One region of the Streptomyces sp. NPDC107562 genome, then DNA from elsewhere that is predicted to be linked to it. Evidence: riboswitches for the same ligand, from Rfam matches in the RefSeq annotation. Region 1 holds a riboswitch; each other region holds the start of a gene.

What was found. A riboswitch is a leader RNA that binds a small molecule or an ion and turns the genes downstream of it on or off. The one in region 1 is predicted to bind cobalamin.
Positions count from the first base shown of each region.
Region 2: linked by a shared signal. The riboswitch ahead of ACZ7LV_RS06105 (cobalamin biosynthesis protein) and the one ahead of metE (5-methyltetrahydropteroyltriglutamate--homocysteine S-methyltransferase) in region 1 are both predicted to bind cobalamin.
Region 3: linked by a shared signal. The riboswitch ahead of ACZ7LV_RS24850 (energy-coupling factor ABC transporter permease) and the one ahead of metE (5-methyltetrahydropteroyltriglutamate--homocysteine S-methyltransferase) in region 1 are both predicted to bind cobalamin.
Region 4: linked by a shared signal. The riboswitch ahead of ACZ7LV_RS24425 (ribonucleoside-diphosphate reductase subunit alpha) and the one ahead of metE (5-methyltetrahydropteroyltriglutamate--homocysteine S-methyltransferase) in region 1 are both predicted to bind cobalamin.

Region 1 covers NZ_JBVKBE010000006.1:81,486-89,076, forward strand. Annotated here, with positions in the region: gene ACZ7LV_RS18880 (metal ABC transporter solute-binding protein, Zn/Mn family) at 1-208, opposite strand, end outside; gene ACZ7LV_RS18885 (metal ABC transporter permease) at 166-1,035, opposite strand; gene ACZ7LV_RS18890 (metal ABC transporter ATP-binding protein) at 1,032-1,667, opposite strand; cobalamin riboswitch at 1,815-2,036, shown strand; gene metE (5-methyltetrahydropteroyltriglutamate--homocysteine S-methyltransferase) at 2,209-4,527, shown strand; gene ACZ7LV_RS18900 (FAD-binding dehydrogenase) at 4,585-6,366, opposite strand; gene ACZ7LV_RS18905 (ABC transporter ATP-binding protein) at 6,559-7,371, opposite strand; gene ACZ7LV_RS18910 (FecCD family ABC transporter permease) at 7,368-7,591, opposite strand, start outside.
Region 2 covers NZ_JBVKBE010000002.1:52,853-60,443, reverse strand. Annotated here, with positions in the region: gene cobN (cobaltochelatase subunit CobN) at 1-323, opposite strand, end outside; gene ACZ7LV_RS06110 (cobyric acid synthase) at 320-1,831, opposite strand; gene ACZ7LV_RS06105 (cobalamin biosynthesis protein) at 1,828-2,778, opposite strand; cobalamin riboswitch at 2,880-3,021, opposite strand; gene ACZ7LV_RS06100 (hypothetical protein) at 3,189-3,410, opposite strand; gene ACZ7LV_RS06095 (inorganic phosphate transporter) at 3,442-4,683, opposite strand; gene ACZ7LV_RS06090 (class II aldolase/adducin family protein) at 5,003-5,734, shown strand; gene ACZ7LV_RS06085 (alpha/beta hydrolase family protein) at 5,852-6,979, shown strand; gene ACZ7LV_RS06080 (hypothetical protein) at 7,172-7,591, shown strand, end outside.
Region 3 covers NZ_JBVKBE010000009.1:225,897-233,487, reverse strand. Annotated here, with positions in the region: partial or broken gene ACZ7LV_RS24870 (transposase family protein) at 1-10, opposite strand, end outside; gene snpA (snapalysin) at 304-1,134, opposite strand; gene ACZ7LV_RS24860 (hypothetical protein) at 1,923-2,174, opposite strand; gene ACZ7LV_RS24855 (tetratricopeptide repeat protein) at 3,009-4,442, opposite strand; cobalamin riboswitch at 4,783-4,966, shown strand; gene ACZ7LV_RS24850 (energy-coupling factor ABC transporter permease) at 5,001-5,708, shown strand; gene ACZ7LV_RS24845 (energy-coupling factor ABC transporter substrate-binding protein) at 5,705-6,073, shown strand; gene cbiQ (cobalt ECF transporter T component CbiQ) at 6,079-6,828, shown strand; gene ACZ7LV_RS24835 (ATP-binding cassette domain-containing protein) at 6,825-7,591, shown strand, end outside.
Region 4 covers NZ_JBVKBE010000009.1:135,188-142,778, forward strand. Annotated here, with positions in the region: gene ACZ7LV_RS24410 (GlxA family transcriptional regulator) at 1-713, opposite strand, end outside; gene ACZ7LV_RS24415 (hypothetical protein) at 807-1,049, shown strand; gene ACZ7LV_RS24420 (ribonucleotide-diphosphate reductase subunit beta) at 962-1,975, opposite strand; gene ACZ7LV_RS24425 (ribonucleoside-diphosphate reductase subunit alpha) at 1,975-4,344, opposite strand; cobalamin riboswitch at 4,469-4,645, opposite strand; gene ACZ7LV_RS24430 (GNAT family N-acetyltransferase) at 4,662-5,168, opposite strand; gene mctP (monocarboxylate uptake permease MctP) at 5,288-6,898, opposite strand; gene ACZ7LV_RS24440 (DUF3311 domain-containing protein) at 6,895-7,158, opposite strand; gene ACZ7LV_RS24445 (YbdD/YjiX family protein) at 7,258-7,464, opposite strand; gene ACZ7LV_RS24450 (carbon starvation CstA family protein) at 7,430-7,591, opposite strand, start outside.

The DNA of each region.
Region 1 (7,591 bases):
TGACCTCGACGTCCTCGGCGCCGGCGGCCTTGGCGAGTGCGCCCTCCCAGGTGGTGGTGGCGACGACGACCGGCGAGGAGTTCTTGGCACCGGACGACGAGGACGACGACGGCTCGTTCCCGCCCCCGCACCCGGTCGTGGTCAGGGCGAGCCCCGCGGTGAGGGTCAGTGCGAGGAGGGAAGTGTTGGGGACGCGGGTGCGCGCCATGAGCTGGTTCTCCGTTCGGGTAGGAGATGGACGGCGAGGACGACCACGCCGGCGGTGAGGACGAGGACGGGCCCGGGCGGCCAGTCGAAGCGGAGCGCGAGGAGGAACCCGGTCAGGTTCACGGCGACTCCGATGCCGACCGCCCAGGCGGTGATGGACTTCAGGGACGTGCCGAGGCGGCGGGCCGCGAGCGCCGGCAGCAGCGTGAGGGCGTCGACGAGCAGCGCGCCGGTGAGCTTGATGGCTCCCGCGACGGCCACCGCGACCAGGACGAGGAGCACCAGGGTGAGCCGCTCGATCCGTACGCCGGAGGACAGGGCGAGTTCGCGGTCGTACAGCAGCAGGGCGAGGTCGCGGCGCCGCCACCAGAACAGGGCCGGGACGGCGACCGCCAGGGCGCCGAGCACCCACAGGTCGGCGGTGCCCACGGACAGGATCGAACCCCACAACAGGGCGAACGCGCCGGCCGCGTTGACCCCGGACACCGCGAGCACGAGCAGCGCCGCCGCGATCGCCAGGCTCATGAGCAGGCCCATCGCCCCCGACAGCCCGTCCGGGGTGCGGGCCAGCGGGGCGACCCCGGCGCCGGCGAGAGCGCAGGCGAGCAGCGCGCACAGCATCGGGTCGAGGCCGGTCAGCAGGCCCACCGCGATGCCGAGGAGCGCCACGTGCATCATCGCGAACCGCACCGGCATGATGTCCAGACCGACGATCACGACGCCGATCACGGGCAGGCCCACGGCGGCCAGCAGCAGGGCGGTCCCCGCACGCTGGACCGGGACGAGTTGCAGCAACTGGCCGACGTCGGCGGCGGCCTGGGCGTTCACCGCACCTCCCGCAGCCGGCCGGCGGCCATCTCCAGCACCTGGTCGCAGCGGTCGGCCAGGGCCCGGTCGTGGGTGACGACCAGGACGGTCACGGGCAGGGACAGCAGGACATCGGCCGCCTCCTCCTGCCCGGCGAAGTCCAGCGCGGCGGTGGGTTCGTCGGCCAGCAGCACCCCGGCGCCCGCGGCGACACAGCCGACCGCCCGCGCCAGGTACATCCGCTGCAACTGGCCGCCGGACAGGGTGTGCACCGGCCGTCCGACGAGCTGCCCGACGCCCAGCTTCGCCGCCGCCTCGACGGCCTCGTCCCGCGCGCCGCCGCTGTCCAGCAACTCCCCCGCCAGCAGCGGGAACCGGCCGACGGCCGGCTTCTGCGGGATCCAGGCGCAGGCCCGGCGCCGCCACGCCCACTCGGCCGCGCTGCGGGTGTCCCGGCCGCCCACCAGGATCCGGCCGCCCGCCCGGCGGTGCAGACCGAGCACGGCCCGCAGCAACGTGGTCTTGCCCGAGCCGTTGGTACCCGTCAACGCCACCCGCCGGCCGGCCGCGACGTCGAGGTCGACGCCCCGGACGGCCTCCACCCGGCCGTGCCGGCAGGCGACCTCGCGCATCACGACGTCCAGTCCTTCCATGCCACCTCCTCGCTCCTCCACAGCAGTCGGAAGAAGACGGCGGCTGGTTCCCAGGTGCGTGGCGCCGACACCGGCGGCACGCACCCGCGTGTCCGACTTCACCTTCCGCATGCCGGACCTGCCCGCCTCGCGCGCCCGTCGCGGCGTAGGGTGGTCGGCGCAGCTGGTTCGCCCCGTCCGCCAGGCGGGACGTCGTAAGAGGGAACCCGGTGGAAATCCGGGACTGCCCCGCAGCGGTGAGTGGGAACGACCGCCGTCATACGCACTGGGCCCGAGGAGACGGGTCCGGGAAGCGACGGCCAGTAGGTGCCTCGTACGACACGAGGCGGGCCCGCGAGTCCGAAGACCTGCCAACTGCCCGTGCGCGACCCCTCGCGCGCGGACATTCCGGTGACCTCGAGGGCGGGTCGGCGTACTACCAGGCGGACGACCGCGCGGTGCTCGCAAGCCGCGCGAGGTCGGGTCCGTCCGGTTCCGTCACCCTTCGCGCTCTCGTCCCGTCCCCGGGATCTCAGGGATTCATCTCGCGAAGGAGATCTCCGTGACCACCAAGCCCGCAGCCGCGGCAGCACGGGCCACCGTGTACGGCTACCCCCGCCAGGGCCGCAACCGGGAGCTGAAGAAGGCGATCGAGGGCTACTGGAAGGGCCGCGTCACCGCCGACGCCCTCCGGTCGACCGCCGCCGAACTGCGCGCCGCCACCTGGCGTCGCCTCGCCGACGCCGGCGTCCACGAGGTGCCGAGCGGCGACTTCTCGTACTACGACCACGTGCTCGACACGACCGTCATGGTCGGCGCGATCCCCGACCGGCACCGGGAGGCCGTCGCGGCCGACGCGCTCGACGGGTACTTCGCCATGGCGCGGGGCACGCAGGACGTCGCGCCGCTGGAGATGACCAAGTGGTTCGACACCAACTACCACTACCTGGTGCCCGAACTGGGCCCGGACACCGTCTTCGCCGCCGACGCCGCCAAGCAGGTCGCGGAGTTCGAGGAGGCCCGCGCGCTGGGGCTGACGGCCCGTCCGGTCCTCGTCGGGCCCGTGACGTACCTGCTGCTCGCCAAGCCCGCGCCGGGCGCCCCCGCGGACTTCGCCCCGCTCACGCTGCTGGACCGGCTGCTGCCGGTGTACGCCGAGGTCCTCGCCGACCTGCGCGCGGCGGGCGCCGAGTGGGTGCAGCTCGACGAGCCCGCCCTCGCCCAGGACCGCACCCCGGCCGACCTGAACGCCGCCGAGCGGGCCTACCGCGAACTCGGCGCCCTCACCGACCGGCCCCAGCTCCTCGTGGCCTCGTACTTCGACCGGCTCGGCGACGCCCTGCCGGTCCTGGCCAAGTCCCCCGTCGAGGGACTCGCGCTGGACTTCACCGGGGCCGGCGCGGCCAACCTCCACGCCCTGGCGGCCGTCGGCGGACTGCCCGGCAAGCGCCTGGTCGCCGGTGTGGTCGACGGGCGCAACATCTGGGCCGCCGACCTGGAGAAGTCCCTCGCCACCCTCGGCACCCTGCTGGGCCTCGCCGACCGGGTCGACGTGGCCGCCTCCTGCTCGCTGCTGCACGTACCGCTCGACACGGGTCTGGAGCGGGACGTCGAGCCGCAGATCCTGCGCTGGCTCGCGTTCGCGCAGCAGAAGACCGCCGAGATCGTCACCCTCGCCAAGGGACTCGCCCTGGGCACCGGCGCGATCACCGCCGAACTGGCCGCCAACCGGGCCGTCCTGGCCTCCCGGGCGGGCTCGCCGATCACCCACGACCCGGCGGTCCGCGCCCGCGCCGCCGCCGTCACCGAGGCCGACGCCCGGCGCTCCCAGCCGTACACCGAGCGGGCCGCCGCCCAGCGCGCCCACCTCGGCCTGCCCCTGCTGCCGACCACGACCATCGGCTCCTTCCCGCAGACCGGCGAACTGCGGGCCGCCCGCGCCGACCTGCGGGCCGGCCGGATCGACGACGCCGGGTACGAGGAGCGCATCCGGGCCGAGATCCAGGAGGTCGTCGCCTTCCAGGAGAAGACCGGCCTCGACGTCCTCGTGCACGGCGAGCCCGAACGCAACGACATGGTCCAGTACTTCGCCGAGCGGCTCACCGGCTACCTCGCCACCCAGCACGGCTGGGTCCAGTCCTACGGCACCCGCTACGTCCGCCCGCCGATCCTGGCCGGGGACATCTCCCGCCCCGGGCCGATGACGGTGCGCTGGACGACGTACGCCCAGTCCCTCACCGGCCGCCCGGTCAAGGGCATGCTGACCGGGCCGGTCACCATGCTCGCCTGGTCCTTCGTCCGCGACGACCAGCCTCTCGGCGACACCGCACGCCAGGTCGCCCTCGCGCTGCGCGACGAGGTGAACGACCTGGAGGCGGCCGGGACCTCGGTCATCCAGGTCGACGAACCGGCGCTGCGCGAGACCCTGCCGCTGCGCTCGGCCGACCACGCCGCCTACCTGTCCTGGGCGACGGAGGCGTTCCGGCTCACCACCGCAGGCGTACGCCCGGACACCCAGATCCACACCCACATGTGCTACGCCGAGTTCGGCGACATCGTCCAGGCCATCGACGACCTCGACGCGGACGTCATCAGCCTGGAGGCCGCCCGCTCCCGCATGCAGGTGGCACGGGAGCTGGCGTCGCACGGCTACCCGCGCGAGGCCGGGCCGGGTGTCTACGACATCCACTCCCCGCGCGTCCCGGGCGCCGACGAGGCCGCGGAACTGCTGCGTACCGGCCTGAAGGCCATTCCGGCCGAACGGTTGTGGGTCAACCCCGACTGCGGTCTGAAGACCCGCGGCTGGCCCGAGACCCGCGCGTCGCTGGAGAACCTGGTGGCCGCGGCCCGCACGGTCCGGGCGGAGCTGTCGGCCTCCTGATCCCGCCGTGCCGAAGAGGCCGGGGCGTCGGCGGCGCCCCGGCCTGCGGGAGAGGGTTCAGCTCGCGGTCGCCTCGGCCGCCGCGCGTCCCGCCTTGCGGCCGGAGAACAGGCAGCCGCCGAGGAAGGTGCCCTCCAGCGAGCGGTATCCGTGGACGCCTCCCCCGCCGAAGCCGGCGACCTCACCGGCCGCGTACAGGCCGGGGACCGGGGTGCCGGAGGCGTTCAGGACGCGGCCGGACAGGTCGGTCTGGAGACCACCCAGGGTCTTGCGGGTCAGGATGTTGAGCCGCACGGCGATCAGCGGCCCGGCGGCCGGGTCCAGGATCCGGTGCGCTGACGCGGTGCGGCTGAGCGTGTCCCCGGGATAGGCGAGCGCGTTGCGGATGCCCATGACCTGGACGTCCTTGGTGTAGGGGTTGGCGATCTCGCGGTCGCGGGCCTCGATCTGCCGCTGGAGGTCGGCCGGTCGGATCAGGTTCTGGCCCGTCAGCTCGTTCATGCCCGCGACCAGTTGTGGCAGGGTCTCGGCGACGACGAAGTCCTCGCCCCTCTCCTTGAACCGCTCGATGGGCTCCGGGGTCTGCCAGATGCGTGACAGCAGTTGCCAGACGTTCTTCTCGGTGAGGTCCGGGTTCTGTTCGGAGCCGGAGAGGGCGAACTCCTTCGCGATGATCTTCTGTGTGGTGACGAACCAGGAGTAGTCGTATCCGCTGTCGGTGATCGACTTGAGGGTGTGCAGGGTGTCGTAGCCCGGGATGTCGGGGCTGGAGAACCGCTTGCCGGTGGCGTCGAACCACAGGGAGGACGGGCCGGGCAGGATGCGGATGCCATGACCGGGCCAGATGGGGTCGTAGTTCTTGAGGCCCTCGGTGTAGTGCCACATCCGGTCGGGGTTGACGATCCGTCCGCCGGCCCGCTCGGTGATGGCGAGCATGCGCCCGTCCACGTGCGCGGGCACTCCGGTGATCATGGACTTGGGCGGGGTGCCGAGGCGGGCGGGCCAGTTCCGGCGGACGAGGTCGTGGTCGGCGCCGATGCCGCCGGAGGTCACGATCACGACCGGCGCGCGCAGTTCGAAGTCGCCGACCACCACGCGGGAGCTGGGCTTGCCGCGGGCGGCGTCGCTCGGCTCCAGGACCGCGCCGCGTACCCCGGTGACCGCGCCGTTCGTGACCACCAGTTCGTCCACCCGGTGGCGGAACCGGAAGGCGACCCGGCCGCTCTGCGCGGCGGCCCGCACCTTCTTCTCGAAGGGTTCGACGACGGCGGGTCCGGTGCCCCAGGTGACGTGGAAGCGCGGCACCGAGTTGCCGTGGCCGTCGGCGAGGCCGCCGCCCCGCTCGGCCCAGCCGACGATCGGGAACCACTGCACTCCGAGCCCCGACAGCCAGGACCGCTTCTCCCCGGCGGCGAAGTCGACGTACGCCTCGGCCCACTGGTACGCCCAGTGGTCCTGGCCCGCCGGGTCGTCGGTCCCGCGGTCGAATCCGGCCGTGCCCAGCCAGTCCTGCCAGGCGAGTTCGTGGGAGTCCTTGATGCCCATCAGCCGCTGCTCGTGGGAGTCGACGAGGAACAGGCCGCCGAACGACCAGAACGCCTGGCCACCGAGGCCGGTTTCGGGTTCCTGGTCGAGCAGCAGCACCTTGCGTCCGGCCGCGGCCAGTTCGGCCGTGGCGACCAGCCCGGCCAGGCCGTGGCCGACGACGATGGCGTCCGCGTCCGACGCGGCGTACGCCGGGGTCGCGGCCTGGGCCAGGGCGGCGCCGGCGAGCACGCCGCCCGCCACGGTCAGGGCATGGCGGCGGGTGATCGCGGCCGGTGATGACGGGTGCTCCATGGGCTGCCTTCCAATGGGGGTGAGGAGGAGGCCGGAGAGGTACGGGATGCTGCTGCGAGAGCAGGGGTTACCGACGGTAGATCAGGGGGTACGCGGACCACCAGAGCCGTGCGTCACTCAACTGCCTTGGCGCATAGGCAAGTTGACTTTCTAGTCAGCCGGCACGCGGCGGCGGGGGGCTCGTGCGGGCGTTCACGGCAGCAGCGTGATGTGCGGTACGCCGGTGCGGGGATCCTCGGTCACCTCGGCGTCGACGCGGTAGACGTCGGCGAGGAGTTCGGGCGTGAGGACCTTCGCGGGCGGCCCCATGGTCACCACGCGGCCGCCGTCCATGACGCAGAGGCGGTCGCAGAAGGCGGCGGCGAGGTTGAGGTCGTGCAGGGCGACGACGGCGGTGACGCCGAGCCGGCGCACGAGGCGCAACGTGTCCAACTGGTGGCGCAGGTCCAGGTGGTTGGTCGGCTCGTCCAGCACCATCGTGCCCGCCCGCTGGGCGAGCGCGCGGGCGATCAGCACCCGCTGCTTCTCACCGCCCGACAGCCGGGCGAAGGGGGCTTGTGCCAGGCCCGCGGCGTCGAGTTCGGTCAGCGCGGCCATCACGACGGCGCGGTCACCGGCGTCGTCGCCCTCGAAGGCCCGCTTGTGCGGGGTGCGTCCCATGGCCACCACGTCGTACACCGAGAGCTCGAACTCCCCGGCCGCCTCCTGCAGGACGGCCGCGAGTCGTCGCGCGAGGCTCTTGCCGGGCATCCGCCGGACGTCCTCGCCGTCCAGCAGCACCTGCCCCGAGGTGGGGCGCAGGGCCCGGTAGACCGTGCGCAACAAAGTGGACTTCCCGGCGCCGTTGGGGCCCACGAGACCCACCACCTCGCGCGGCGCCACGTCCAGCGACGCCCGGTCCACCAGTGCCCGGCCGTCGACGACGACAGAGACGTCCCGCACGGCCAGCGCGCCGGGCGACGCCGCGGCCGGGGTGGCGGGCTTGGTCGTGAGCGTCCTCGTCATGCCGTCCTCCGACGCATCAGCCACAGGAAGAAGGGGCCGCCGACCAGGGCGGTGAGGATGCCCACGGGGATCTCCTCCGGGTTCATCACGGTGCGTGCCACCAGATCGGCGGCGATCAGGAAGGCCGCGCCGAGCAGTGCCGCGGCGGGCAGCGCGCGGCGGTGGTCGGCGCCGACGAGCAGCCGTACGACATGGGGCATGATCAGTCCGACGAATCCGA
Region 2 (7,591 bases), on a different contig from region 1:
CCGCCCTCGACGAGGTAGCGCAGTGCCTCGGCCACGACGCCGGCCGGCACGGACGACTCGGCCATCAGCTCGGCGTCCGGCACGGACTCCCCGCCGAGCAGCACGGTGGGGATCCCCGACGCCCGCAGCCGGGCGAGTCCGTCCTCCCAGGCCCGCTTGCCGCCCAGCAGCCGTACGACGGCGATGTCCGCGCCCTCGACCAGCGCGGGCAGCTCGCTCTCGGCGTCCACGCGGGTCGGGTTGCCGATCCGGTAGGAGGCGCCGCAGGCACGGGCCGCCAGCAGATCGGTGTCGGCGGTGGACAACAACAACACTGTGCTCATGCGGGCGCTCCCGGTGGAAGGAAAGGCAGTCCTTGCGGCGCGCCGGACTCGATGAGCCGCCACAGCGCGTCCGTGTCCGCGTGCTGTTCGATCAGGTCGCCGAGCCGGTCGAGCTGCTCCTCGCGCAGCGCGGCGAAGGAGGTGCCGGGCGCCGGCACGAAGCGGCGGCCCGCGGCGGCGGCCACCTCGCGCAGGAAGGCCCGCCGGAAGCCGTCGGACTCCAGCGAGCCGTGCCAGTGGGTGCCCCAGGTCTGCCCGACCCGGCAGCCGTCCAGGAAGGGTTCGCCGCCCTCGACGTCGGCGACCCCGTGGTGGATCTCGTACCCCTCGACGTGCTCCCCGAGGGCCTCGCCGACCGGCCGGGTGAGCGTCTTCTCGCGGGCGAACCGCACCCGCACCGGCAGCACTCCGAGCGCGTCGACCTGCCCGCGCCGGCTCTCGACGTCGTCCTCGATGTGCTCGCCGAGGACCTGGAAGCCGCCGCAGATGCCGAGGATCGGACGTCCTTCGGCGGCCCTGCGCACGAGGGCCCGCGCGAGCCCGCGCTCCCGCAGCCACTCCAGGGCCCGCACGGTCCCCCGGGTGCCGGGCACCACCACCAGATCCGCGTCCGCCAGCTCCTCGGGCCGGTCCACGAACCGCACGACGACACCCGGTTCGGCGGCGAGGGCGTCGACGTCCGTGAAGTTGGACATCAGCGGCACGGCGCACACCGCCACCCGCAGCACGTCCTCGCCGACCGGGGCGGCCACCCGGGACTCGCGCACCGCCCCCCGCAGGGACACCCTCAGCCCGTCCTCCTCGTCGATGCCGAGGCCGTGCCGGAAGGGCAGGACGCCGTAGGTGTGCCGCCCGGTGAGGCCGTGCAGCATGTCGATGCCGGGTTCGAGGAGCGAGACGTCGCCGCGGAACTTGTTGACGAGGAACCCGGCGATCAGCTCCTGGTCCTGACGGGACAGCAGCGCGACGGTCCCGAAGAAGGAGGCGAAGACGCCGCCGCGGTCGATGTCGCCGACGACGAGCACCGGGAGACCGGCATTGCGGGCGATCCCCATGTTGACGATGTCGGTCCGCCGCAGATTGATCTCGGCCGGAGAGCCGGCCCCCTCACAGATCACCGCGTCATACGTGCCCCGCAACTCGGCGAGACAGTCGAGCACGGTCCCGAGCAACGCCTGCTGCCGTCCGCCGTGATAGCCCCGCGCGCTCATCTCCCCGACGGGCCTGCCGAGCAGCACCACCTGGCTGCTGCTCTCGCCGCCCGGCTTGAGCAGCACGGGATTCATCAGCGCGGTCGGCTCCACCCGGCAGGCCTGTGCCTGCATGGCCTGCGCCCGACCGATCTCGGCGCCCTCGCGGGTGACGAAGGAGTTGAGCGACATGTTCTGCGCCTTGAAGGGCGCCACCTTCACGCCCTGGCGCACCAGCCAGCGGCAGATGCCGGCGGTGACGACGCTCTTGCCGGCGTCCGAGGTGGTACCGGCGATCAGCAGCCCACGCCCGTTCACGCCGGCCTCCTCGACAGCCGTCCCCGCAGCCACACTCCGGCCGCGCAGGCCCCCAGGGCCAGCCGGCCCACCCGCCGGGACAACCGGACGGCCCGCTCGATGTCGCCGACTTCCACCGCACGCCCCCCACCGTTCAGCACGGGCCGGTGCTCGACCCGGCCCGCATACGACAACGTCCCCCCGAGCCGCACCCCCAACGCCCCCGCGAACGAGGCCTCCACGGCCCCGGCGTTGGGACTCGGATGCCGCGCGGCGTCCTTGCGCCAGGCCTGTACGGCTCCTCGCGCGTCGCCGCCCGCCAGCACGGCGAGCGACGCCGTCAGCCGGGCGCCCGGCCACCCGGCGAGATCGTCGAGTCGTGCGCTGGCCCATCCGTAGCGGCGGTGGCGCGGGGACCTGTGCCCCACCATCGCGTCGAGCGTGTTCACCGCCCGGAACCCGAGCAGCCCCGGGACCCCGCCCACGGCCCCCCACACCAGCGCCCCCACCACGGCGTCGGACGTGTTCTCCGCGACGGACTCCACCACCGCCCGCGCGATCCCCGGCGCGTCCAGCGCCTGCGGGTCGCGGCCGCACAGATGGGGCAGCCGGGCCCGCGCCGCCTCGACGTCCCCCGCCTCCAGGGCCCGCCCGACGGCCCGGGCCTCCCGCGCGAGCGAGGTCCCGCCGAGGACGGCCCAGGTGGCGACGCCGGTCAGCGCGACGGAAGCGGCGGGGGAGGACCGTACGACCCGGTGGGCCGCGGTGCCCAGGGCGACGGCGCCGCCCACGCACACGAGGGTGTGCAGCGCGCCCCATCCGCGGTGGTCCCGCCACAACACCCGTTCCACCGCGGCGGCGGCCCGCCCGAACGCGGCGACCGGATGCCCTCGGCGGGGGTCGCCGAGCACATGGTCGCCGAGGAGGCCGGCGGCGGCGCCGTACGCGAAGACGCGATCGGCACGCACGGGCTCAGCCGGCCGTGCGGGCGGGCAGAGACCTGGTGCGGGACCTCACTTGGCGGCCGAGCATGGCGATATGTCCTCACTCAGGGTGTCCACGCCCTGGTTCGACGAGACCGGCGGTGAGAGTTCCTGGCTCCCGGGGAGTTCCCTCCCCGGTCACAGTGGCGGGACCGCGCCGGATTCACACCGGGCTTCCTCTTCTGCCGCCGTACATGGCCCCGGAAGTCCACCACGGGGCCGGAACGGCCGTCAACTTGCTGTTGACCTGCGACGGGGCAAGTGTGCTGAGTCCCACACGCCACCGGCGGCACGGGTCTCCCGTCCGCCGCTCGCGCTGTCCCCGCGCACGACGAAGCGCCCTGCCCGGAGCCCCGTCGAGGGCACCGCGCAGGGCGCGTCGAACACCGGGGTGCTCAGGCCACGATCAGATAGATCCCGTATCCCACGGCCGCCGCGCACGCCGCGAAGGCGGCGTAGGCGCCCGTCACCGCCAGCGCCGCCGACTCGCCCTGCGCGGCCGCCCGTTCGCGCCGCGACAGAGCGGTGACACCGAGGGTGAACAGGCCCACCAGAGCCACCGTGACCACGAGGCTGACGCCGAAGACGGAGCCGAGGGCCGCCCAGTCGATCTTCATGCTTGTGCTGCTTCCTTCGGTATCAGGGTGCTCAGACCGTGGCCTGAGAGGGCGTCGGCTCCGAGGCCGTGGCCTGCCGGGGGATCGTGGCCGTGAGGTCCTCCGCCGGGGTGCCCGCCGGGGGCGGCGTCACGGCGGCCATCGCGGTCGTCACCACGCCGGCCGGTTCCCCGTCCGCGTCGTTGACGTTCGTGTGGTCCACGACCTCGCGGCGGGAGATCTTCCAGATCGCGGCGCTGGAGCCGACCAGGAAGACGGCGACCAGGGCGGTGCCCCAGGGGCCGAAGCCCGTCACCCACTCGGCGATCGCGCCGACCAGCGCGGCGGCCGGCAGGGTCAGGCCCCAGGCGACGAACATCCGGGTGGCGGTGGACCAGCGGACCACCCCGCCCTTGCGGCCGAGGCCCGCGCCCATCACCGCACCGGAGACCGAATGCGTGGTGGAGAGGGAGAAACCGAGGTGGGAGGAGGCCAGGATGACGGTCGCGGCGCTGGTCTGCGCGGCGAAGCCCTGCTGCGGCTGAAGGTCGGTCAGGCCCTTGCCCATGGTGCGGATGATGCGCCAGCCGCCGAGGTAGGTGCCGAGCGCGATGGCGAGACCCGCGGAGAGGATGACCCACAGGGGCGGGTCGGAGTCGGGGGCGAGGGTGCCGCCCGCGACCAGGGCGAGGGTGATGATGCCCATCGTCTTCTGCGCGTCGTTGGTGCCGTGCGCCAGCGAGACCAGGCCCGCGGAGGCGATCTGGCCGGCGCGGTAGCCCTTCGCGGAGGCCTTGTCGTCGGCCTTGCGGCCCAGGCGGTACGTCAGCCGGGTCGCCAGCAGCGCCGCGACGCCCGCGACCAGCGGGGCGGCGATCGCCGGGATCAGCACCTTGGTGACCAGCGCGTCGCCGTGGACGGCACCCACGCCGGCCGAGGCGACGGTGGCGCCGATCAGGCCGCCCATCAGGGCGTGCGACGAGGAGGACGGCAGGCCGACCAGCCAGGTCAGCAGGTTCCACAGGATCGCGCCGACCAGTGCGGCGAAGATGACCTCGGGACGGATGCCGCTCTCGTCGACCAGGCCCTTGGAGATCGTGTTGGCGACCTCCACGGAGAGGAAGGCGCCGACCAGGTTCAGGACGGCGGACATGGCCACCGCGACCTTGGGTCTGAGGGCACCCGTCGAGATGGTGGTGGCCATCGCGTTCGCGGTGTCGTGGAAACCGTTCGTGAAATCGAACGCGAGAGCGGTTACCACCACAATCGCGAGGATCAGCGAGATGCCTTCCATTTACCCAGGCAATCTTTCGAGGTCATTGGCTGGACGAACGTAGGTAACCCAAGTGAACGAAAGGTGAACTGAGAGGGGCTTGTGGGTGTCCGTGAAAGGGGGTGCCTGTACCGCCGGGAGGGTTCGGTCCTCGCGCCGCGCCGCCGGCCCCGTACCCCGCACGGGCAGGGGCCCTCCGCGCGCCGCACCGGCCGGGCCGGCGACCCCCGCGAAGAGACGTTGGTCACCCCGCACGAAGCGAGCCGCCCCGCCCGCGGGCGCGCCGTCGCGACAGGGCCGCGCCGGAACGCGCCGAAGGTCCGCCTGGCAGGATCGCGGCATGGCTGAAGAGCGGTGGGAACAGCGGGAGGCACCGGGCGCTCCCGACGACGCACAGGATCCGGCCGGGGCGCCGGGCGGCGGGGCGGCGGACGAGGAGGCACGGGCCTGGGAGGAGCTCGTGGCCACCGCACGCCGGACCGTCTCCGAGGGCCTGGTCGTCGGCACCTCCGGCAACGTCTCGGTACGGGTGGGGAACACGGTCCTGGTCACTCCGTCGGGCGTCCCCTACGACCGGCTCACGCCGGACGACATCACCGGCGTCGACCTCGACGGGCGCCAGGTGCGCGGGACCCTCGTACCGACCAGCGAACTGCCCCTGCACCTCGCCGTCCACCGCACCACCGACGCCCGCGCCGTCGTCCACACCCACGCCGTGCACGCCACCGCCGTCTCCACCCTCGTCCCCGAACTCCCGGTGATCCACTACATGGCCGGCGCGCTCGGCGGCCCCGTCCGCGTCGCCCCCTACGCGACCTACGGCACGGACGAGTTGGCCGAGAACATGCTCCGCGCGCTGGCCGGCCGCTCCGGCTGCCTCCTCCAGAACCACGGCACCGTCACCTACGGCGCCTCCCTCGCCCAGGCCTACGACCGCACGGCCCAGCTGGAATGGATGTGCCGCCTGTGGCTGACGGCGTCCGCCGTGCCGGGCCGCACGCCGTCCCTGCTGTCCCAGGAGCAGCTGGCGGAAGCGACCGCGCGGCTGCGGGCATACGGTCAGCGCGGCTGACGGAACCCGGGGCGCTCGCCCGTACCACCCGGGGCGCTCCCTTGCGTGCGCCACGTCGCCTCACCCCGTCCCGCCGTTCCGCTGGCCGCCGGACGGGCGGGACAGGACACTGGACGCGTGCGCACTGTCAGAGCTACGGCCGCTGCCGTCACCGCCGTGACGGTGGCCGGGGCCGCAGCGGTGGCCGCCGGCCGGTTCGCCAGTGACGCGGCGCTGAAGGCGCCGCCCGGCCGACCGCTGCCCACCGAGCCCCGGCTCACCGTGCACGGCACGGCCGCGGGCCGCGTCACCCTCACCCGCACCCTCGCCTCGCTGCGCCCCGGCAGCTACGGCCTCGCGGGCAACGGCTCCCACGCGGTGGTCGGCCCCGTCCTGGACCAGGTCCCGCACCCGCCCGACTCCGTCGTACGCCGCCTGGAACGCGTCACCCACGGCACCCTGGAGCCCGGCGACAAGGTCCGGCTCACCCCGAGCCTGCACATCGGCGACCCCCGCACCGCGCTCGGCCTGGACTGCACCGACGTCGAGATCCCCGGCGAACTCGGGTCGCTGCCCGCCTGGTTCGTGCCAGGAGCCCGGGACACCTGGATCATCACGGTGCACGGCCTGGGCGCCGGCCGGGAACTCCCTATGAACATCATGGCGTTCCTGCACGGCCTGCGCTTCCCGGTGCTCGACCTCGCCTACCGCGGAGACCCCGGCGCTCCCCGCCCCCCGGACGGCCTGAACCATCTCGGCGAGACCGAGTGGCGCGACCTGGACGCCGCCGTCCGCCACGCGACGGCCCACGGCGCCGAGCGCGTCGTCCTGTACGGCTGGTCCACCGGCGCCACCATGGCCCTGCGTGCCGCCGCGCACTCCTCGGCACGGGACCGCGTCAGCGGGCTCGTCCTGGACTCCCCGGTGCTCAACTGGGAGGCGACCCTGCGCGCCCTCGCCGCCGCCCGGCGCACCCCGAGCCCCCTCCTGCCGCTGGCGGTCCGCGCCGCCCAGGGCCGCACCGGTCTCTACGGCGACCGTATCGACGAGGCCGCCCACCCCGAGCGCCTGACGCTCCCGGCCCTGATCCTGCACGGTCCCGACGACCTGGTGGCTCCCTGGGCCTACTCCCGCCGCCTCGCCGAGCACCGTCCCGACCTGGTCACCCTCCACACCGCCGAGCAGGCCCCGCACAACGCCATGTGGAACGTGGACCCCAGCGGCTACGAAGAGGCGCTGCGCCGCTTCCTGACCCCCCTGATGTGACGCCGCGGCACCGTCCCGGCGGGCCGGTGGGCCGGACCGCCCCACCGGCCCGGCCCGCGGTTCCGTTTAACGCCGTACCACTGTCCGGATTCCGGCCGGCACCCCCTCCTCGGTGCCGTCCCTTGGCCACTCCCGTCGCCGCCCGTGACATTCCGTTTGGGTTTTCGGACCGTCAACCGGAAGACTGCACCCGTGACGTCCCGTATCCCGCGCGACTCCAGGCTCCGACTCGTCCGCCCGCGACCCCTGGCCGCCGCCCCCCGAGCGATGAACCAGCAGCGCTCGCGCCGCCCCGCCCCCCGCCCGCCGGAGGGCACCCCGGCCCCCGCGGAGCTGGCCGGAATGGCACGCTCCCGGTTGGCGGGCGCGGCCCGCGTCGCCCTCTGGGCCGATGCCGCCCTGCGCCCCGGCAACGCGACCTCCGACGGCAAGGCCACCCTCGCCGACGCGACCGCCCAACGGGCCGCGCACGAACTGGGCCTGACGCCGGCCCAGATCCGCGCGGAGTGGGACACCGCCCGACTCGCCGGGCTCGTCGAGGTGCACGGCGACAGCGCCCGCCCCGGCTGGCGGCTGCGCGCCTGGAACCGCGACGACACCGCGGTCCTGCGC
Region 3 (7,591 bases), on a different contig from region 1:
CCCCGTGTCGGGGTTGAGGCCCCCACGATTGCGGGGGCAGCCACAGACGGGTCGCACTCGCCGTACCGGTCCACGCGGGCGAGCAACTCGTTGGCGAAGTCCCCTCGCGTCCGCTGACCGAGGAAGTGGTCCGTGCCCTGAACTCGGAGGTAGCCCTGGCTCAGCTCGCGGAGGACCTCGCGGAGATCGGCTATCCGACGAGCGGGGCGCCCGTAGGCACCCACTGCGGGTGACCTGACCTGCCGCGGGGCCGCCGACGTCGATGGACATGTCCTTCGCCGGCCGCCCCGCCTGCGGGCGTGATCAGTTCCAGGGTGTGCGGTGGTGCGGGTGCCAGGGGCCGGGACCCGGGGCTGTGGGGCGTGTCGGCGGGGCGGTGGTCATGGGGCCGGGCGGCTGGATTTCCGGGGCCGGGGGCGCGGGGGGTGCCTGTGGTGCGGTGTTCGGGTCTTCGGTGGGCTGGTTCTCCGTGCCCGGGGCCTGGGCGACTCCGTCACCCCACAGTTCGTCGACGCGGGCGCGCTCGGTGGCGTTCGGGTAGCGGTTGGTGCAGGACGGGCCCGCGCCGCCGCCCGACATCAGCTCGCTGCACGGCCCGCTGTAGTTGTCCGGCAGGCCCAGGACGTGCCCGGTCTCGTGGGTGACGACGCGGATCGAGTCGTTCTGCCGGGTCTGGGTGTGGTCGAGGAAGATGTAACCGCGTCCTTGGCCGTTGGTTTCGGCGTGGGACCCGCGGCGGTCGTTGCCCTCGTAATAGGAGAAGTCGGCGGCGCTGCTCGACGCCTCCTCGAGCCTGACGTTGGACTCGGAGCTGTTCCAGATCTCGGCCGCGCTCGATATCTGCGAGCGGTAGCTCGGTGCCTTGGAGGCGTCGTAGTAGAGGGTCACCGCCTGCCCGCTGGTCTGGGCGGCGGGCTTCTCGGCGGCCGACTTGAGCACGGCCTCGAAGAACGCCTTGTTGTTCGAGGCCTCCTCGGCCGATCCGTCGTACCGCGCCACGGAGGTGTCGGCGGAGTCGGACGGGCCGGTGGCCGTCAGGGCGCTCGCCGGCGCCGCCGCACCCAGCGCGCTGGACGCCAGGCCCAGGCCGAGAGCGGCGGCGAGGAATCTCGGGGACCTTCGGGACGACTTCATGTGGGGGGCTCCAACTGACTCGGTGACGCCGAGCGCCACAGTGCGCGGTCGACTCGGCGTGAGCACCGGTTCCGAACTGCTGCGACGTCCTGTGGGGCGCCATTCTTAGAACGGCTCGACAGGGTGCGCAATGGGGTCCACTACGACGTCGCTTCGTAGGTGTCGGGGCCTCGCCGGGGCGGTACGCGGGCCGCCGGGGTGCGCACGGCAGTAGGAAGGGAACCTTTTGCTCCGTCAAAACCCTTATTGCGCACGGCAGTCGGTGCGCGGATCGGCGGGCCGGGATTCCGGGGCGCGCGACGGGGTTCGCATCCTGGTCAAGACGGACAAATGCTTAGATGTCCGCCATGCTGCCTCTACTAAGCGCACCGGTTGATTCGAGAAGCGCTGTGACTGACGTCACGAAATAATGGGCTTACGCGTCTTTTGCGCCCCACTGGCCCGCAGCACGCGCTCGTCGAGCCTCAGCCCCCTGATGTTCGAACCCCAAAGCCTCCCCCAAGGCCTCCCGCAAGGCCGCGATCAGCGCGCTCATGGATCACGGCGCGGAGATCCTGTCTCTTCTTCAGGCGCGCTCGGCGCCGGCGGACGGGGCAGTGAAATGCCGCGCGTACCGCTTTCCCGCGCAACCGTCAGGTCGTCGGTCGTCGGGCGTCACAAAGGCCCCGGACCGGTGAGGTCCGGGGCCTTCGCACCCACTTCGAGACGAAACGCAAGCGGCCACTCATGGGCGGGCGCCGGGTTCGGGCCCGGGCGCCGGAGCCCGTGCGGTGAGCTAGGTGACTCGGTTAACGGTCGTCGTCACAATCGGAACCGATGTCGGTGAACTGAGCGCCTGGGCTGCCCTCACCGTTGATCAGGTTTCCGCCCAGGCCGTTCAGGATGCCCACCTGGCCCAGGATGTCGATGTTCAAGTCATGGGATCTGCATCCGCCGCCGTGCGGGCCTTGCGCTTCCACGGCAGTGGCGGTGCCGATACCCATGAAACCCACACTGCTTATGATGACGGTCGCGACAGCGGCCTTGTGAAACCTGCGCATATCTCCTCCTTGGGCCGGACAGGGAGCGCCACTCGAAGATCCACTCAGCGCTCTCATCGGAGGCTAGATCGACTTCTCGCGCGGCGCTCATCGGGAAGGCCATCCAGGGGTTCTGAGGCTCCGTCGGCCACGGATGGGCGCGGGCCGGCCGGCCGGTACTCCCGATGCAGCAGCCGCCTCGGCATCGCCGCTGGCAGGAGCGGTCCGCTCCGCCGCGCTCGGCCCATGGCCGGCCCGCATGCGCCACCCCTGCGTGGAGGCTGATCGACCGTCACCCGTGTGCGCGGCCGTCTCGTCCACCGACGGCCTGCGCGACCGTGTGGCTCTGGCCCCCGCGCGGCCCGCCGTCCGGAACTGGCGGGCCCGCACCTGTGAGGGTGCCGCGCGGGGTACCCGGAACCTACGCCTCCACTTGTCGAAACGGAAGACCCTGGCCTCCCTCACGCTCGATGATCTTGGATCCCTGCGAGGTACGGGTCGGTCCGCATCAGGTGGGTGACCCGCGGGACCCTGCGGTGCTCCCGCACCGGTGCGTACGCTCGCCCGCCTGTCCGTGCGGGGTGCGGAGCGGTCGAGGCAGGCGCTGTGCGGCACCGCCGAGTCGATGTCGGCCGCGGCCGTGCGGAACATCGCGAAGAGCCGGCCGATGTCGTCGCGAGGGTGTGGGTCGGCCGCGGCGGCGGGGTGTGGACCCTCCCGGGGCTCGACCCCCTCGCCGCCGGCCGGTCAGCAGTTGGTCAGCGGCCTGCCGACGTCGTCGCGAAGGTGAGGGTCAGCCGCGGCGGCGTGGGCGTGGACCACCCGCCCGGGTCAGTCCCCCACGCCGCCGGCCGGTCAGCGGTGGGTCAGCGGCCTGAATGCGTTGCGCACGTCGGACGCGGAGTCGTCGACGTACCGGTTCCTCGGTGGGTTGTCTTCGTCGCCCCAGGTCAGGTACGACAGGACCGCGGGGCAGCTGGATCCGCTGATCTGGACCGTGCGCCGGGAGACGAGCTTGCCGGTGCGCACCTCGTAGACCCGTACCGGGATCGCGATCCGGTGGAAGGTCACGTACGTGATGGTGCCGGACCGCTGGCTCTGGTACGGGCACGTCTGGACGGACGTCCCGAAGTCCTCCTCGCCCACGCACACGATCGCCGCCGCGCGCGCGGCGTCGGTGGCCTTCCAGTTGCCGGGGAGCTGCTTGGTGTACTCGGTGTTGCCGAAGTACATCGCCCGGTTGGTGCCCTTGCCCAGGGGCTTGGCGGCGCTGTACTTGGCCGGCTGGGAGCAGTACTCGGGTTGTTCGTCCTGCGTGCCGGACAGCAGGGAGCGGACGTTGTCCAGCTCGATGGCCTGCGTGGCCTTGGTGACGCCGGTGCGGGCCCGGCTCTGCAGACCGTCGTCGGGATACTCGTCGAGCAGCTGCCTGTAGTGCGCCCTTGCGGCCTGCCAGTCGTCGCCCTGCATGAGGGTGTCACCGCAGGCGACGAGCGCGGCGGGCGCCACGCGGTCCGCGGTGGACGCGGACCGGTCGAGCTGGTCGCGGGTCGCCTCGCGGTCGCGGAGCCAGTCGGTGACGCCGACGGTCCCGCAGGCGTCGTCCGTGGGCAGTCCGTCGAGGAAGCCGTCGAGGACCGTGCCGACGGTCCGCTCGTTGCCGGGTTCGCGGAGCACGGAGGTGAGGATGCCGAAGCCCCGCTCCAGTGCCTCGGTGTCGTTGCCCAGGCCTCTGTCCAGCAGCACCTCGGCCGTTCCCAGGTTCCGGCAGTCCTCGACCACCTCGTCACCCCGGGCGCTGACCGGGGCGCCGGCCACGCGGTGCCCGGCCCACACCTCGTCCTGGGCCCGGAACACCGCGGCGCAGTCGCCCTTGTCGCGGGCCTCGGTGACGTCCTGTCCGATGCGCAGGGCGTCGTACCGCAGGAGTCCCACCGCCAGCAGCACCGGCACGGTGACGCAGAGCGCGATCAGGCGCTGCCTACGGGACGCGGCGCGCGGGACGCCGCGGCTCGCGAGGAACCAACCGTGGGCCACGAGCGCGACCCACCACACCAGCGCGGCGATCTCGTAGCCCCACGCGGCGGTGGCGGCGAGCAGCGAGACGAGGACGACCGTGCCCAGCAGGGACAGTACGGCGAGTCCGCGGCGTCCGAGCAGCCAGTAGCCGACGCCGAGCAGGGAGGCGTTGCCGAGGGCGGCGGCCAGCGGGTCGTGGTGGTGGACGCGGGGCGGCTCGGGCGGCCGTGGCGGTGGTGCGAAGGGTGTGGTGTAGGTCGGTTCTTCCATCGTGCTCTCCCCCTGGTGTGAGTGGTTCCCCGTGCAGCCGTCGGTGCCGGAGTCACCGGCTCCCGGTTCCGGTGCCGGCGCCACCGGGACCCCGGTTCGGCGTGCCCCCCGGTCGGCGAACTGCCTCTCAACTCACTTATTTCCCCACGCCGTTGCTGTCCAGCCGTTCGGCGCGCCCTTTATCGGGCCACCTTCGGGGAGCGGCCCCGAACCGGCCCCGAACCCGGCCCCGAACCCGGCGTCGACCAGCGGCGCCGGCCCCGCGCGCCGCCTCGGCGCGCCGCGTGACCAGCGCCTTCGCGCCCCCGATGCGCCGCTTGTCACCACCCCCGCGGGCGCACTACTGTCGCCACGCCTTGGTGAACGGGAAATCCGGTGCGATACCGGTGCGGCCCTCGCCACTGTGATCGGGAAGTCCGGCTCCGGCCCTCAGGGGCAGCCACTGGGTCCTAGTGACCCGGGAAGGCGGAGCACGGGCGGTGTCACCCGTCAGCCAGGAGACCGGCCGAGGCACGTTGTACACCATCCACGAGGTGCTGGAGAGGGTCTGCTGAAGCCATGCACATAGCCGAGGGTTTTCTGCCTCCGGCGCACGCGATCGCCTGGGGTGCCGCGTCCGCGCCGTTCGTCGTCCACGGAGTCCGTTCCCTCACCCGTGAGGTCAGGGAACATCCCGAGAGCACCCTGCTGCTCGGCGCCTCGGGCGCCTTCACGTTCGTCCTGTCGGCCCTGAAACTGCCGTCCGTGACCGGAAGTTGCTCGCATCCCACCGGCACGGGACTGGGCGCCATCCTGTTCCGGCCGCCGGTCATGGCGGTGCTGGGCACCATCACCCTGTTGTTCCAGGCGCTGTTGCTGGCGCACGGCGGACTGACCACGCTCGGCGCCAACGTCTTCTCGATGGCGATCGTCGGCCCCTGGGCCGGGTACGGCGTCTACCGGCTGCTGCGGCGCTACGACGTGCCGCTGATGGTCGCCGTGTTCTTCGGCGCGTTCGTCGCCGACCTGTCCACGTACTGCGTCACCAGCGTCCAGCTGGCGCTCGCCTTTCCCGACCCGAGCAGCGGATTCCTCGGCGCGCTCGGCAAGTTCGGCTCCATCTTCGCGGTCACGCAGATCCCGCTCGCGGTGAGCGAGGGGCTGCTGACGGTGCTGGTGATGCGACTGCTCGTGCAGTCCAGCAAGGGGGAACTGACCCGGCTGGGCGTGCTGCTCACCAAGGGGACCCGCGGCGAGAACGCCGACGCGAAGGCGGTGGCCCGATGAAGCGCCACACGAGGACCAACCTCCTGCTGCTGCTCGCGGTCGTCGCCCTCGCGGTGCTTCCGCTGGTGCTCGGCCTCGGCGACCACAAGGAGGAGCCGTTCACCGGCGCCGACGCCGAGGCGGAGACGGCGATCACCGAGCTGGACCCGGACTACGAGCCCTGGTTCGCTCCGCTGTACGAGCCGCCGTCCGGTGAGATCGAGTCGGGGCTGTTCGCCCTCCAGGCAGCGGTCGGCGCGGGCGCGCTCGCGTACTACTTCGGGGTCCGGAGGGGCCGTCGCCAGGGTGAGGCCCGGGCCACGGAGCGGCAGGGCGCGGCGCGGGTGTCCGGGGCCGACGGTGTCGACGGGGCCGAAGGGGCCTGAGCCTCGTGCTGCCGATCGACGCGGCGGCGCACAGCAGTCGCTGGCGCCGCCGCCACCCCCTGGACAAGGCCGTGCTCGGGCTGGGCCTCACGGTGCTGGCGATCTCGCTGCCGCCCTGGCCAGGAGCGGCGCTGGTGCTGGTGACGGCGCTGGCCGTGCTGCTCGGGCCGGCGGGCGTGCCGTGGCGGCGGCTGTGGCTCGCGTACCGCGTGCCGCTGGGCTTCTGCGTCACCGGCGCGCTGCCGTTGCTGGTGCGGGTCGGGGGGCCGGGCGGGTTCGTCGGTCTCGCGGGCGGCGGCGCGGTCCGTGCCGGGGAGTTGCTGCTGCGGACCTCGGCGGCCTCACTCGGCGTGCTGCTGTTCGCGTTCACCACCCCGATGTCCGACCTGTTGCCCCGCCTGGTGCGGGCCGGCGTGCCCGCGCCCGTGGTGGACGTGGCGCTGGTGACGTACCGCATGAGCTTTCTGCTCCTCGACTCGGTGCGCCGGATCCGCGAGGCGCAGGCGGCGCGGCTCGGGCACACCACGCGCGCCGCCCAGTGGCGGTCGCTGGCCGGGCTGGGCGCCACGGCCTTCGTGCGCGCGTTCGACCGGGCGAGTCGCCTGCAGGCCGGGCTCGCCGGGCGCGGTTACGACGGCACCCTGCGCGTCCTGGTGCCCGAGGCCCGCGTCTCCGTGCCGTTCACGGTCGTGAGCGTCGCGCTGCTCGGGGCGCTGACCGCCCTCACCTTCGTACTCGAAAGGCCGCTGTCATGAGCGAGGCCGCCCCCCTGGTCGCCCTGCGCGACGTGTCGTTCGCCTACGAGGACGGCCCGGCCGTGCTCACCGGCCTCGACTTCGAGGTGCGCGAGGGGCGCGCGCTGGCGCTGCTCGGGCGCAACGGCAGCGGCAAGACCACGCTGATGCGGCTGCTCAGCGGGGGACTTCGGCCGCGGGCCGGGGAGTTGACGGTGGACGGCGGCACGGTGTCGTACGACCGCAAGGGGCTGACCCGGTTGCGGACCACCGTCCAGCTGGTGGTGCAGGATCCGGACGACCAGCTCTTCGCCGCCTCGGTGGCGCAGGACGTGTCCTTCGGGCCGCTCAACCTGGGGCTCGCGGACTCCGAGGTGCGGGCGCGGGTGGACCTGGCGCTGGCCGCGCTGGACATCGCCGCGCTGGCGGACCGGCCCACGCATCTGCTGTCGTACGGGCAGCGCAAGCGGACCGCGATCGCCGGGGCCGTCGCCATGCGGCCGCGGGTGCTGATCCTCGACGAGCCGACGGCCGGGCTCGATCCCGACGGCCAGGAACGGCTGCTCGCCACCCTGGACGGGTTGCGCGCGAGCGGTACGACGGTGGTGATGGCCACCCATGACGTCGACCTGGCGCTGCGCTGGGCCGACGACGCGGCCCTGCTCACCCCGTCCGGCGTCCGCACCGGCCCGGCACCCGAGAACCTGGCGCGCACCCACCTCCTCCGGGAGGCGGGCCTGCGCCTGCCGTGGGGTGTCGCGGCGGCGGAACTGCTGCGCGGCCA
Region 4 (7,591 bases), on a different contig from region 1:
GCGCGGGCGGCGAGCTGCTCGACGGTGACCTCCTGGTCGAGGTTGCGCTCCATCCACACCAGCACCTCGGCGACCGCGTCGCCCTCCGACCGGGGCAACGGGCGCTCGATGTACTGGGCCTGCCCGCCGTCCCGGTGCGGCGGCACCACCATCCGCCGGGCGATCTTGTTGGCCACCTCCGGCCCCTGCTCCTTGCGCACGATGTGCAAGCAGGCGTCGATGCCGGCGGCCGTGCCCGCGGAGGTGATCACCGGGTCCTCGTCGACGTAGAGCACGTCCGGCTCTACGACCGCCCGCGGATACTGCCGCTCCAGCTCCTCGGCGTGCCGCCAGTGCACGGCGCAGCGCCGCCCGTCCAGCAGCCCCGCGGCGCCCAGCACGAAGACGCCGGAGCACACGCTGAGCACCCGGGAGCCCCGCTCGACGGCCCGGCGCAGGGCGTCGAGCAATTCCGGCGGGAAGGTCCGCGTCTCGTAGCACGAGCCGGCCGGCACGGCGATCAGGTCGGCCGTCTCCAGACGGTCCAGCCCGTGCTCGACCCGCAGGGAGAAACCGGCGTTGGACCGCAGCTGCGGCCCCTCGGCGGAGGTGACCGCGAAGTCGTACACCGGCAGTCCGTCGTCGCTCCGGTCGATGCCGAAGACCTCGCAGACCACGCCGAGTTCGAAGGGATTCACGCCGTCGATGAGTACCGCGGCCACGTTCTGCAGCATGCCCTCAGTGTGCCTCAGTGGTGGCAGTAAATCGAGGGTCTACGGCAGTCCTGCCACTGTCGGTAAGGAGTGTCCGGCGCGAGAGTGGTGTCCATGAACACGAACCAGATCGAAGCACTCATCGGAATGCTGGCCGTCGCGGGACTCTTCGTGATCATGGTCCTCCCTTCTCTCATCGGTATCGCGCACGACCGGCGCGTCGACCGCGAGATCCGGGAGGCCCAGGACCAGCGCAGGCAGAAGGAGGATCAGAAGTCCTCGTCCAGGTCGACCGTGCCCTCCACGGCCACCTGGTACGCCGAGGGACGCCGCTCGAAGAAGTTGGTCAACTCCTGAACCCCCTGGAGCTCCATGAAGGAGAAGGGGTTCTCGGAGCCGTACACCGGAGCGAAGCCGAGGCGCGTGAGGCGCTGGTCGGCGACGCACTCCAGGTACTGCCGCATCGACTCGGTGTTCATGCCCGGGAGGCCGTCACCGCACAGGTCGCGCGCGAACTGCAGCTCGGCCTCGACGGCCTCCCGCAGCATGTCGGTGACCTGCTGCTGGAGCTGGTCGTCGAAGAGCTCCGGCTCCTCCTTGCGGACGGTGTCCACCACGTCGAACGCGAAGCTCATGTGCATGGTCTCGTCGCGGAACACCCAGTTGGTGCCGGTCGCCAGACCGTGCAGCAGACCCCGGCTGCGGAACCAGTAGACGTACGCGAAGGCACCGTAGAAGAACAGGCCCTCGATGCACGCGGCGAAGCAGATCAGGTTGAGCAGGAAGCGCCGGCGGTCCGCCGTGGACTCCAGGCGGTCCAGCTTCTCGACCTCGTTGATCCACCTGAAGCAGAACTCGGCCTTCTCGCGGATGGACGGGATGTTCTCCACCGCGTCGAACGCCGCCGCCCGGTCCTCCGGGTCGGGGAGGTAGGTGTCCAGCAGGGTCAGATAGAACTGGACGTGCACCGCCTCCTCGAACAGCTGGCGGCTCAGGTAGAGCCGGGCCTCGGGGGAGTTGATGTGCTTGTACAGCGTCAGGACCAGGTTGTTCGCCACGATCGAGTCGCCCGTCGCGAAGAACGCCACCAGCCGGCCGATCAGGTGCTGCTCCTCGGGGGAGAGCTTCGCGAGGTCGGCGACGTCCGAGTGGAGGTCGACCTCCTCCACGGTCCAGGTGTTCTTGATGGCGTCCCGGTAGCGCTCGTAGAAGTCCGGGTAGCGCATCGGGCGCAGCGTCAGCTCGAAGCCGGGGTCGAGAAGGTTCTGGGTACGGGTGGACATCACTGGCAGGCCTCGCAGGACTCGGGGTTTTCCAGGGAGCAGGCGACCGCTTCGGGGTCGGTGGCCGCCTGGACGGGGATGGTGGTCCGGGGCTGCGCCTGGGCCGCGCGGGCGATGCGGGTCGCGGGGCGTGAGCGCAGGTAGTACGTCGTCTTCAGGCCCGACTTCCAGGCGTAGGCGTACATCGAGGAGAGCTTGCCGATGGTCGGCGTCTCCAGGAACAGGTTCAGCGACTGGGCCTGGTCGAGGTACGGGGTGCGCGCGGCCGCCATGTCGATGAGCCCGCGCTGCGGGATCTCCCACGCCGTGCGGTAGAGCCGCCGTACGTCCTCGGGGATCCAGGCGAAGTCCTGCACCGAGCCGTTGGCCTCGCGCAGCGCCTCACGGGTGCGGGCGTCCCAGACGCCGAGCTCCTTCAGCTCCCGCACCAGGTAGGAGTTGACCTGGAGGAACTCGCCGGACAGCGTCTCGCGCTTGAAGAGGTTCGACACCTGCGGCTCGATGCACTCGTAGACGCCGGCGATCGAGGCGATCGTCGCGGTGGGCGCGATCGCCAGCAGCAGGGAGTTGCGCATGCCGACCGCGGCGATGCGCTCGCGCAGCGCGCTCCAGCGCTCCGGCCAGGTCGGCTCGACGCCGTAGTGGTCGGGGTGCAGCACGCCCCGGGCGGTGCGGGTCCGGTCCCAGGCGGGCAGCGGCCCGTTGCGTGCCGCGAGGTCGGCGGACGCCTCGTACGCGGCGAGCATGATGCGCTCGGCGATCCGGGTGGACAGCGCCTTCGCCTCGGGCGAGTCGAAGGGCACCCGCAGCTGGAAGAAGACGTCCTGCAGGCCCATCGCGCCGAGGCCGACCGGGCGCCACCGGGCGTTGGAGCGGCCCGCCTGCTCGGTCGGGTAGAAGTTGATGTCGACCACGCGGTCGAGGAAGGTCACGGCGGTGCGGACGGTGGCGTCCAGCCGCTCCCAGTCGATGCCGTCGCCCACGACGAACGCGCCCAGGTTGACCGAGCCCAGGTTGCACACGGCGGTCTCGCCGTCGTCCGTGACCTCCAGGATCTCCGTGCAGAGGTTCGAGGAGTGGACGACGTGGCCCGGCTCGGCGGTCTGGTTGGCGGTGCGGTTGGCGGCGTCCTTGAAGGTCATCCAGCCGTTGCCGGTCTGGGCGAGGGTGCGCATCATCCGGCCGTACAGCTCACGGGCGGGCAGGGTCTTCTTCGCCAGGCCCCGGCTCTCGGCCGCGCGGTACGCGGCCTCGAACTCCTCGCCCCACAGGTCGACCAGCTCGGGCACGTCCGACGGGGAGAACAGCGACCACGCGGCGTCCGCGTCGACCCGCCGCATGAACTCGTCCGGGATCCAGTGCGCGAGATTCAGGTTGTGCGTACGGCGGGCGTCCTCGCCGGTGTTGTCCCGCAGCTCCAGGAACTCCTCGATGTCGGAGTGCCAGGTCTCCAGGTAGACGGCGGCCGCGCCCTTGCGCCGGCCACCCTGGTTCACGGCGGCGACCGAGGCGTCCAGCGTCTTCAGGAACGGGACGATGCCGTTGGAGTGCCCGTTGGTGCCGCGGATCAGGGAGCCCCGGGAGCGGATCCGGGAGTACGACAGACCGATGCCGCCGGCGTGCTTGGAGAGCCGGGCGACCTGGTGGTAGCGCTCGTAGAGGGAGTCCAGCTCGTCCTTGGGGGAGTCCAGGAGGTAGCAGGACGACATCTGGGGGTGCCGGGTGCCGGAGTTGAAGAGGGTGGGGGAGGAGGGGAGGTAGTCGAGGCGGCTCATGAGCCCGTAGAGCGCGGCGACTTCGTCCACCGACCGGGTGGTGTCGTCCTCGGCGAGGCCGGCGGCGACGCGCAGCATGAAGTGCTGGGGCGTCTCGACGACCTTGCGGGTGATCGGGTGCCGGAGCAGGTAGCGGCTGTACAGGGTGCGCAGGCCGAAGTAGCCGAAGCGGTCGTCGGCGTCCCGGTCGACCAGGGCGTCCAGGCGGTCGGCGTGCAGGCGTGTGAACCCGGCCGTGCGGTCGGCGATGAGCCCTTCCCGGTGTCCCACCGCCACGGACTCCGTGAAGGACGTGACCCCCTGGGAGGCGGCCTCGGCGGCGATGGAGACGGTCAGCAGCCGCGCGGCGAGCCGGGAGTAGGCGGGGTCCTCGGAGATCAGTCCGGCGGCGGCCTCCGTGGCCAGCTCCCGCAGTTCGTTCTCGTCCGCCCGCGCGGAACGGCCGCGCAGCGCGGCGGCGGCGACCCGGCCGGGGTCGGCGTCGGGGAGGTCGGCGGTCAGCTCGGTGAGGGTCCGCAGCAACGCGGTCCCTGGTCCGTCGGTCTCCCCTTCCACGGTGGTCGCTGCGGCCGGTTCGGCTGGCGCGATGGTCACGTGGGGCTCTCCCTCGCTCGGCACGGGGGCCTCGCGAAGGGCAGGGGAGGGCACACGAGCGCAGGGGCGTTCGCGTCCACCGGCCCATTCCACGAGACCCGGACGTCAGGGCACCCGGGCCGGACGGCCGGGCGCACTGTCGGCAGGTCCTCGGACTGAACCGGCGTGCGCTCCCTTTTCGGGACGGACGCACGCGAGTACACCGTTGCGGGACAGTTCCGGATTCGCACCGGATTCCCCTGCGGCGACAGCGAGCATGAGCATACATCTGGTGCCGGGTGCCGACAGCACCCCCATATGTTGTGTCGCCGATGACTTCAGAGCGTCAACTGGTAGGTGAGAAGCGTGATGTCGTCCAGCTCCGGGAGGGGGTTCCAGTCCCGCTCGGGGGTGCGGGTGAAGCCCAGCCGTTCGTAGATGCGGTGGGCCGCGTGCATGGTCCGCTGGGTCGACAGGACGAGCCCGGCGCAGCCGTCGAGGGCGCGGGCGCGGTCGACGCAGGCGCGCACCAGGGCCTCGCCGACCCCGCGGCCGCGGGCCTCCCGGGCGACGGCGAGCATGCGGATCTCCGCCTCGTCGGGGGCGGCTATGTCGGCCATGGGGCCGCCGGAGGGGACGAACGTCACGCCGCCGAGGACGCGTTCGTGCGCGACGGCCACGAGCACCTGTGCGGCGGCCGCGCGCTTGGCGACGTCTCGCAGCTCGCCGAGGTAGCCGTCGCTCTCGCCGAAGTCGAGGAGTCCGTCCTGGAGGTAGGCCTGCGCGGTGATCTCACCGAGGGTGGCGTACTCGGCGGGGTGCGCGCGGCGGATGTCGATGTCCATGGCGGCAGTGTGTACGACGACGGGCCGCCGCATCATGCGATGTCGGCGGCCCGCTGCGGGTCGTTCAGTGGTCGCTCGCGCTCACGCGGCCACGCCGCGTGCCGGAACGGCCCCGCGCCTCAGTGGGCGGCACCCGCGGTCGCCGGGGGAAGCTCCACCTGGACTCCCGGGTCGCCGGCGTCCGCCGTGTAGTCGCCGGGCTTGGTCTCGTCGACGCCCTCGGGAGCCTTCACGGCCTTCAGGACGAAGGTGAGGACCACCGTGACCACCAGGTTGAGGACGAACGCCGTGAGGCCGATGTAGCCGATCTCACCGATGCCGGGGATCTCCGCCGAGGAGCCGCCGAAGTGCTTCTGCGTCGGGGAGGCGACACCGTAGGCCGCGACCGTGCCGTAGGTCATGCCGACCGCCCAGCCGGCCAGCAGCGCCCAGCGGTGGAACCAGCGGGTGAACAGACCGCCGACCAGGGCGGGCATGGTCTGGAGGATCCAGATGCCGCCCAGCAGCTGGAAGTTGATCGCGACCGTCTTGTCCATCCCGAGGACGAAGACGAGGGCGCCGACCTTCACCAGCAGGGACACCAGCTTGGAGACCTTGGTCTCCTGCGCGGGGGTGGCGTCCGGCTTGAGGAAGTCCTTGTAGATGTTGCGGGTGAAGAGGTTGGCCGCCGCGATCGACATGATGGCCGCCGGGACCAGCGCGCCGATGCCGATCGCCGCGAACGCGACGCCGGTGAACCAGTCCGGGAACATGTTCTCGAACAGCTGGGGGATCGCCAGCTGGCCGTTCTCCACCTTGACGCCGGCCGCGATCGCCATGAAGCCGAGCAGACCCAGCAGGCCCAGCATCAGCGAGTACAGCGGCAGGATCGTGGAGTTGCGGCGGATCACGTCCCTGCTGCGGCTGGACAGCACGGCCGTCACGCTGTGCGGGTACATGAACAGGGCGAGCGCCGAGCCCAGTGCCAGCGTGGCGTACGTCCACTGCGAGGCGGCGTTCGGCACCAGCCCGCCCGCACCGGCCTCCGTGTACTTGTCGTTCGCGGCGGCGAAGATGTCGTCGAAGCCGCCCAGCTTGATCGGGATGTAGATGATGGCGACGGCGATCACGATGTAGATCAGCGCGTCCTTGACGAACGCGATCAGGGCCGGCGCCCGCAGACCCGAGGAGTACGTGTACGCGGCCAGCACTCCGAAGGCGATCAGCAGCGGCAGGTCCTTGATGAACCAGTTGGTGTCCTCGCCGCCGCCGATGCCCATCACGTCCAGCACGGCCTGGATGCCGACCAGCTGGAGCGCGATGTACGGCATGGTCGCGAGGATGCCGGTGACCGCGACGGCGAGGGACAGGCCCTTGGAGCCGAAGCGGCCGCGGACGAAGTCCGAGGTGGTGACGTAGCCGTGCTTGTGGGAGACCGACCACAGTCGCGGCAGGAAGACGAACATCATCGGGTAGATGAGGATCGTGTACGGCACCGCGAAGAAGCCGGCCGCGCCCGCCGCGTAGATCGCCGCCGGTACGGCGACGAAGGTGTACGCCGTGTAGAGGTCGCCGCCGAGCAGGAACCAGGTGATCCAGGTCCCGAAGGACCGGCCGCCGAGGCCCCACTCGTCGAGGCTGTGCTCGTTCTCGGCCTTGCGCCAGCGCGCGGCCAGGAAGCCCATCACCGTGACGGCGACGAAGAAGAGGATGAACACGGCGAGTGCGACGCCGTTCACACCGTCCTTCATGCTCCGGCACCCCCCTGCGTCTTGCGGGCGCGCTGGTCACGCTGCCACAGCCAGTAGGCGGTCATGGTGAGGGCGGTGGAGATCACGACCCAGGCCATCTGGTACCAGTAGAAGAACGGGATGCCGATGAAGGTCGGGTCCGTCTTCGCGTACGAGCCCACCCAGAGCATGGCCACGAACGGTGCTATCAGGCAGAGGGCGATGACGACGCGCACAGGCGTCACCACCGGCCCTCTGTTCACTTCTGAGGCTTCTGACATCGGACGGCTCCGTCCCCTCGCTGATCACCTGGTGCAACGCGCAGGCAATCTAGGTCACGGTGTCCCGCTACCGGAAGCCCCTGTTCAGATACCGGTTACTCAGCAGCAGCGGAATCCTTGCCGCGGGTCTGTTTCCTGCCGGTCCGTCCGCATCCGCTCGAACTCCCGCCGGGTGGGCACCTCCGCCTCCGGGTGGCCCTTACGGACATGCGCGACATAGCGGTCGTAGGCCGACTCGTCCGTCAGCTCACGGACGTACCAGCGCACCCCGCTAGTCACTCGGCGCAGCAGTGCCGACGCTCGCACGGCGCTCCTCCTCCCGCTCCTCGGGCGTGGCGATCAGTCCGGCGGGCGCGACGATCTTCGACGCTACGTACGGCGCCTCGCTGAGGGTGGTGAGCGCGGGCCGGCGGACGTGCCGGACGCAGATCCG